3 regions of the Pantoea sp. BRR-3P genome follow, and region 3 is predicted to be linked to each of the others. Evidence: predicted binding sites of a transcription regulator. Region 3 holds the regulator's gene; each other region holds the start of a gene.
What was found. The regulator LexA, encoded in region 3, represses DNA repair genes until DNA is damaged. The targets are predictions, from matches to a motif close to TNCTGTATGTACATACAGNA.

Region 1 (2,265 bases), 2.1 Mb from region 3:
CCAGAAGAGTATTACGCTCAGGCACGCACCATGTTTTTCGCCGCCCATCCCGATTTCCAGGCCGCCCTGGATGAACTTACCGAGAGTGATGCGCAGCAGGCGAGCCTGTCATTAGCCGATTTACGCGCGTGGCATGCTGAACGCATTTACGCGGCGTTTTTACGTCAGAAGAAGCTGGACGGCATGCTTTTTTCTATTCAGCTGGCTGAGCCAGACAAAGCAGTGGCGGCGGATGCCATTGAAAAGTATCTAAAATCTCACGCGGAAGCGTTAGGCATGACGTGGGAAGCGTTCTGCATTAAAAACGAGCTTTAACCCCAACGTGATGAAAATGCATTAGGTAGATATCTCCAACCACACAAATCGATCAGGAAATAATTGTACAAGTCACTAAAACTTGTATAAGTTACTGCCTACGACATCAGTCGTAGATTGTCCTTGAACGAATGGTGCGGTTGCACCGCCTCTGGAAGTGTTGCTGGATTTCCACTTCCAGAGGTTATATTTTTTACCCTTCTCGCTCTATCCCTTTGACTTCAATATAACTCGCCACTGCCAAAAGACGATTGACGTGCGTGAGCAGCAGATCAACATCCGACTGTAAAAACTCCTGCGACGCGCGTGATGCCGTAACAATTGCATCCTGCACTGTCTCGGAAATGGTGAGTGAATTATCCTCTTTTGCCTGAATCAGCAGTGCGGCAATCAGCAGTGACTGCGCCTCAACCTGCGCCACCAGCTCTTTTGCTTCCACATCCATTTTTGCCATTTTCAGCAAGATATCGATAACCAGTTGGCGCATCTTAACCCCCGTTAAAAATCTCAATCGACGAACAACCTGATGTGCTGGTACAAATTCGCCACCGTCTGCATGACGCAACAAAAAATGTCATGGTCGTGGCGTCACCGCTTGCCCCTGTTTTTATTTACAGTATTATGACGCACCCGATCCGCTAAATGGAACGCCCTGATGTTTGTGGAGCTGATTTACGATAAGCGCAATGTGGCCGGTTTACCGGGTGCACGCGAGATGATTTTGCAGGAGTTGGAAAAGCGTGTACAGCGCGTCTTTCCGGATATTGAGGTACGCGTCAAACCAATGGAGCGTAATGCGATTGATACCGATATGAGTAAGAACGACAAAGCAACGATTGCGCGGATTGTTGAAGAGATGTTCGATGAAGCGGAGATGTGGCTGGTGGCCGATTAGGCCACCAGAGCGATGCGAACTTAGCTTTCCTGCTCGGCATGGTTAACGGCGATTTCCAGGTCCTGAATCGCCTCATCAATATCATCCAGCAGCTTGCCTTGCTTGTTCAGCAACGTATCGAAACGTCCCGCATATTCGCTGTCTTTATACTCACCTGCATCAAAGGCCAGCCAGTGGGCAGAAAGCGTCTCCGTGTTGGTCTGCGCATAGTGGCGCATCTCTTTAAGCTGGGAGGTGACATCACGTAAGTAGTCAGTTTTGGTTTTTACAGTTTCTGTATCACTCATGCTATCTTCCTTCTCGCTTAATAAGCCGGTTTAAATAACGCTTGAATGATTAAAGGTAGTGCAAAATATCGAAGTCGCCTTAGGAATAATCGGAACTCTCTAAACCTGTTAATAAACAGGGGACATCCCTGTCCCCCCGGGCGAGTAGTTGTGCATTACAGATACTTCCTCGCCAGATCTATCAACTCATCTTTCGCGGCATCCCCCAATTTGATCACCCCCTGCTCTACAAAGCTGAAGGCCTGGGCAAAATCCTTCACGCCCTCCGAGACGTCCTGCCGCGCCTGACTGACCTCCTGCGCGGCGGCGGCCGGTACGGCTTCGGCTGCAGCGGGAGGAGAGACCGCCGTGGGGGTGGCGGGAACGGCCTCCGGTGCAGCGGCAGGAGCCGCCTCGGCAGCTACCGGGGTAACAGGAGCCGCTGCGGCGGCGGGTGCCGCCTCAGTGGCCGCTGGCGCCGCAGCAACTGACGCCGGTGCCGCCGTGGCAATTTCATTGGCGAAGTCCTCGGCGGGCGACGACGTTTGCGCGCTTGCCGCCGAGGCGCTGGCTATAGTGGTGCTGGTTGGATCGATTACAGTTTGATCGCTCATCGTTTTCTCCTTCTGACTTAATAAAGACCACAGTCGGCCAAGGCTGGCTGCGATCCGCTGGATAATGCGCATAATGCCCTCCTTAACGCTTGGGTTGAGGCGGCGACGAGTCTCCTTCAGCCGGTTTACCCTCATCAGCGCGCGTGCTAACGGGATGATTAGATAAATCGTCGAG
Region 2 (2,265 bases), 1.4 Mb from region 3:
CATGAGATTGAGCTTTTTCGATAAGCGGCGACCGACACCCCATACCTCTTCAACCTTGACCCGCTTCATCAATTCACGCTGGCGCAGCGGTGCGGAAAGATCCATCACATTCTCGGCTTTGGTCCAGCGCTTGGCGGCCCAGTTGGCCAGTTTGGCGAGGGTTTTGGTGGGGGCAATACCGACCCCCACGCGCAGATGCGTGTCCTGATAGATGCGATCGCGAATATCCCGCCCCAGCTGTTCTAGCGTCATACAGGCGTCGATGCCGGTGACATCAACAAAGGCTTCATCAATGGAGTACTCGTCGACGCGTGTGGAGATCAGCGCCAGCGTCTCCATCACGCGCCGCGACATATCGCCATAAAGCGCATAGTTGGAGGAGAACACCACCACGTTATGGCGCGTTAACTCTTCGCGATGTTTAAAGTAGGGCGCACCCATTTTAATGCCGAGCTTTTTGGCTTCTTTACTCAGCGAAATAATACAGCCGTCGTTGTTGGACAGCACCACAATCGGTTTGCCGCGCAGATCCGGGCGAAACACGGTTTCGCAGCTGGCGTAGAAAGAGTTCACGTCCACTAAGGCGAACATTAGCGGCCCAACGTTTTGATCACGTGTTTGACGATGCCGAAGACTTCGAACTGATCCACATCGGGAATGGGGATGATCGCATGGGCCGCATTCATGGGTTTGAGGTGCAGGTAGGGCCGCAGCATAAGTTGTTTGACGGTGAATTCACCCGAGAGAGAGGCGACCACAATATCGCCGTGCCTGGGCTTGGGGGAGCTGTCTACCACCAGCAGGTCCCCCTCCGCAATACCGCCTTCAATCATGGAATCACCGCTTACTCTGATGAAGTAGGTTGAACTGGGGTGATCCACTAAAAAGTGGTTGAGGTCGATGCGCTGTTCAACGTAGTCCTGAGCCGGTGAGGGAAAGCCACAGGGCACCCGACTAATGAATAAAGGGAAGTCTACAATGGCGCGGATTTCCGCGGGCTGATAAAACTGCATGGCTGCGATCTCAAATTATTACTGTATGTGTATACAGTAATATCGAGTGGGCAGGTTGATCAAGCCAGTACCGGCGACTATCTGCAAAACACTTGGCAGGAAAGGGAATTTAATTTTAGTGAAAGTCCGCGGCTTGCCCATGCAGAGGCAAGCCATAAACGGGATACGAAGGCTAAATCATCATCCCCAAAATCTGCAGCGTGCTCTGCTGCGAAGCGGTGATGAATGGAATGTCTTTGATGTGTTGCATGCCGAAGGCTTCATAGAACTTACGTGCGCGGACATTCTCGCCTAATACTTCCAGCCACAAGTAGCCTTCGCGCTTATCGCGTGCCTCATTAATAATGCTCTCGAACATCCATCTGCCGTAATTCTTGCCGGTTTCTTCCGGGTTGAGATACAGCTTGTTCAGCAGTGCGCCGCTCATGCCTGAATCCGGTACCGGTGTGTTCCAGGTGACTTTGGCAAAGCCAATGGGTTTGTCCGTCTCGGCGATAAGCCAGCTCTCATTCGGTGCGGCCAGACTGCTGGCAAGCTCGATGAGGCCGTACTCTTTGTCGATAAAGGCATCCAGTTCTTCTGCGGAAACCCACATATGCTTGAAATGCGCACTGTAGGTCATGCGTCCCAGCTGGTGCAGCAGCTCTGCATCCTCCGCCTGGGCTTTACGTATGGTGAACTCCATGCCAGCTATCCTTTCTCATTCTTGTTATTAACCTTATCGTCGGTCATCACAATCATGACCGAAGGGCACTTACCATAGCGTGTTAGTAACAAAAACCCAAGAAAACAGGCGATTACTGTTAACAAATGCGCGCAGCATCGGCGTCGATCTTTATCTTCTTACTCAATGACCCGATAATACCGTAATGCCGAACAGTTAAGCGCCGTCTCACATCACCGCACCTTCCGTAGCGGCGCGATTTATCGCGCAATACATTGCGCCGCTACAAGGTGTGCTCTCGGTAATGAGGGTTTTCATGTCTTAACTGACAACCATTACCCGATAATACCGCAGTATCGTTGCAGCACGCGCTGCGTAAGGCGGGAAGCCGATGATCTATAGTTAACACTGAGAAGCAAGCGTAAGCCCATATTCTCAGGAGGTAAAAGATGTCAGATTCGCAACCTAAAATTATCGGTGAAGCGGCCTACGCCTTGCTGGTACGTCGCGAGGAAGTCAACGTCTACTCGCTGCTGGCCGAACTTGCGCGCATGTCGGAAAACGAGAAAAGTCGTCAGCGGCTGGAGC
Region 3 (2,265 bases):
ACTCCCCAATGCAGCTGAAGGACAAATAAAAGGTCGAGCAGGATATTCACCAGATTCCCGACGATAAGCAATACCATCGGCGCACGCGCATACTGCACGCCTAACAGCCAACCAAGAATAACCAGATTAGCCAAGGTGGCGGGCGCGCTAAGCCAGCGAATCTCAATGAAAATTTTGGCCTGCTGCTGCACTTCTGGGCTGCCGCCCATTAATGCGGCTGCCAAACTGCTTACCGGCGTTCGCAGCACCATAAATAGCAAACCAAAAACCAAAGCAATCAACAGCGGTTGGGTCAGGGCGCGTGCCAGCGCCGTTTTGTCATTGGCACCAAACGCCTGCGCGGTAAGGCCAGTGGTACTCATGCGCAGAAACAGCAAGAGCATAAAGAGAAAACTGGTTGCCGTGGTACCCACGGCGACGCCCCCAAGATAAATCGGGCTATCGAGATGACCAATAACGGCAGTATCCACCACGCCCAACAATGGAACGGTGATGTTAGAGAGGATCATCGGCAGCGCCAGCCGCCAAAGCGCTTTATCTGAAGGGGAAAACAGCTGCATCAGCCCATTCCGTTATTTGCGGTAACCAGCGTGATTGCGCCCGACAGTGCCGCAGAAAATGTCAAAAAGAAGAAACTAGCAGACTGCGGCCAGCGCAGCATACGCCGCCGCAGTAGGAGGGAATCAGGAACGAATCAGAGCCATTCGCCGTTACGCACGATCCCAACGGCCAGGCCTTCAACGGTCAGTGATTGCTCGCGGGTATCTACCACAATCGGTTGGAAATCGTTATTTTCCGGCAGAAGATGGACAATCGCGCCCTGCTTTTTCCAGCGTTTGACCGTGACTTCGTCATCAATGCGCGCTACGACCACCTGTCCGTTACGCACTTCCTGCGTTTTATGCACCGCCAGCAAGTCACCATCCATAATACCGATGTCTTTCATCGACATACCGCTCACACGCAGCAGGAAATCCGCGCTGGGTTTGAACAGGTTTGCATCCACCTGATAGTGCGCTTCAATATGCTCCTGTGCCAGCAGCGGCTCGCCCGCAGCGACACGGCCAATTAATGGCAAGCCTTCGCTCGGCTCTTCTTCCATTAATAAGCGAATCCCGCGCGATGCGCCGGAAACAATTTCAATTACGCCTTTACGCGCCAGCGCTTTCAGATGCTCTTCAGCAGCATTGGGCGAGCGAAATCCCAGTTGCGCAGCAATTTCCGCACGCGTTGGCGGCATGCCCGTCTGGTTAATATGGTCGCGAATCAGGTCATAGACCTGTTGCTGCCGTGCAGTTAACGCTTTCATCCCGCCCCCTGGTTGTTTATACAGTCGCTGTGAGTATATACAGGTATTGGCGAAATGAAAACCGTAACAGAGGGAAAAATCAGCGGTTTGATGAATCTGGAATGGCTATCTCAAATGCGTCCAGAGCAGCACGATCCAAACAAAAAGAGCCAGTAAGATAGTCAGCAATACCGCAGCCGAGCCCATATCTTTGGCGCGCCCTGATAAGGGATGTTGCTCCTGGCCAATGCGGTCAACGACGGATTCAATGGCACTATTAAGGATTTCGACAATGACAATCAGTACCACGGAGCCAATCATCAGCACGCGGGAAATGGCGTCTACATCCAGCCAACAGGCCACGATAATCGCCACCAGCGCGGCTATCGCTTCCTGGCGGAATGCCGCCTCGTGCTGCCATGCGGCACGCAGCCCCTGCCAGGAATAACCGGCTGCTTTCACTATTCTTACAATACCGGTGACGTTATTTGCCATGTTTATGGAACCCTTGATCTATTTTGACGTCAATGTGTGGGCAGTATGAGGTGGCAGAGCCACAGATCTTCGCTGCACTTTCTGGTATGCTTGCCGCGCTTTGCTAACAAGAGGCTTTAAGTTGTCTATGTCAGGTTGGCGTAAACTCTATTACAAATTATTGAATTTACCACTCTCTATTTTGGTAAAAAGTAAGGTCATTCCGACCGATCCTATCTCTGAACACGGAATCGATCCGACACGTCCAGTGATGTATGTTTTGCCTTATGATTCAAAGGCTGACTTGCTCACACTTCGTGCACAATGTCTGAAACACGATTTGCCCGATCCGCTGGCTCCGCTAGAGATCGATGGCACCTTGCTGCCGCGCCACGTGTTTATTCACGATGGCCCACGCGTTATTCCCTATTTCGTGGCCAATCCCGAATCGGTAAAGCTGTTCCACGATTATCTGGATTTACACCGCAGCAACCCGCAGCTCG

Region 1: AAGR08_RS07235 (DinI-like family protein) is a predicted target of LexA. The motif match lies at 915-934, and genes of this name have one in related genera.
Region 2: umuD (translesion error-prone DNA polymerase V autoproteolytic subunit) is a predicted target of LexA. The motif match lies at 1,033-1,052, and genes of this name have one in related genera.

What each region holds. Positions count from the first base shown of each region.
Region 1 covers NZ_CP155066.1:1,571,524-1,573,788, reverse strand. Annotated here, with positions in the region: gene AAGR08_RS07245 (DUF6388 family protein) at 1-315, shown strand, start outside; gene iraP (anti-adapter protein IraP) at 509-802, opposite strand; gene AAGR08_RS07235 (DinI-like family protein) at 971-1,210, shown strand; gene AAGR08_RS07230 (hypothetical protein) at 1,231-1,497, opposite strand; gene AAGR08_RS07225 (hypothetical protein) at 1,653-2,162, opposite strand; gene AAGR08_RS07220 (hypothetical protein) at 2,173-2,265, opposite strand, start outside.
Region 2 covers NZ_CP155066.1:2,317,072-2,319,336, reverse strand. Annotated here, with positions in the region: gene umuC (translesion error-prone DNA polymerase V subunit UmuC) at 1-591, opposite strand, end outside; gene umuD (translesion error-prone DNA polymerase V autoproteolytic subunit) at 591-1,013, opposite strand; gene AAGR08_RS10730 (GNAT family N-acetyltransferase) at 1,186-1,698, opposite strand; gene AAGR08_RS10725 (hypothetical protein) at 2,127-2,265, shown strand, end outside.
Region 3 covers NZ_CP155066.1:3,692,491-3,694,755, forward strand. Annotated here, with positions in the region: gene dinF (MATE family efflux transporter DinF) at 1-560, opposite strand, end outside; gene lexA (transcriptional repressor LexA) at 695-1,309, opposite strand; gene AAGR08_RS17120 (diacylglycerol kinase) at 1,415-1,783, opposite strand; gene plsB (glycerol-3-phosphate 1-O-acyltransferase PlsB) at 1,911-2,265, shown strand, end outside.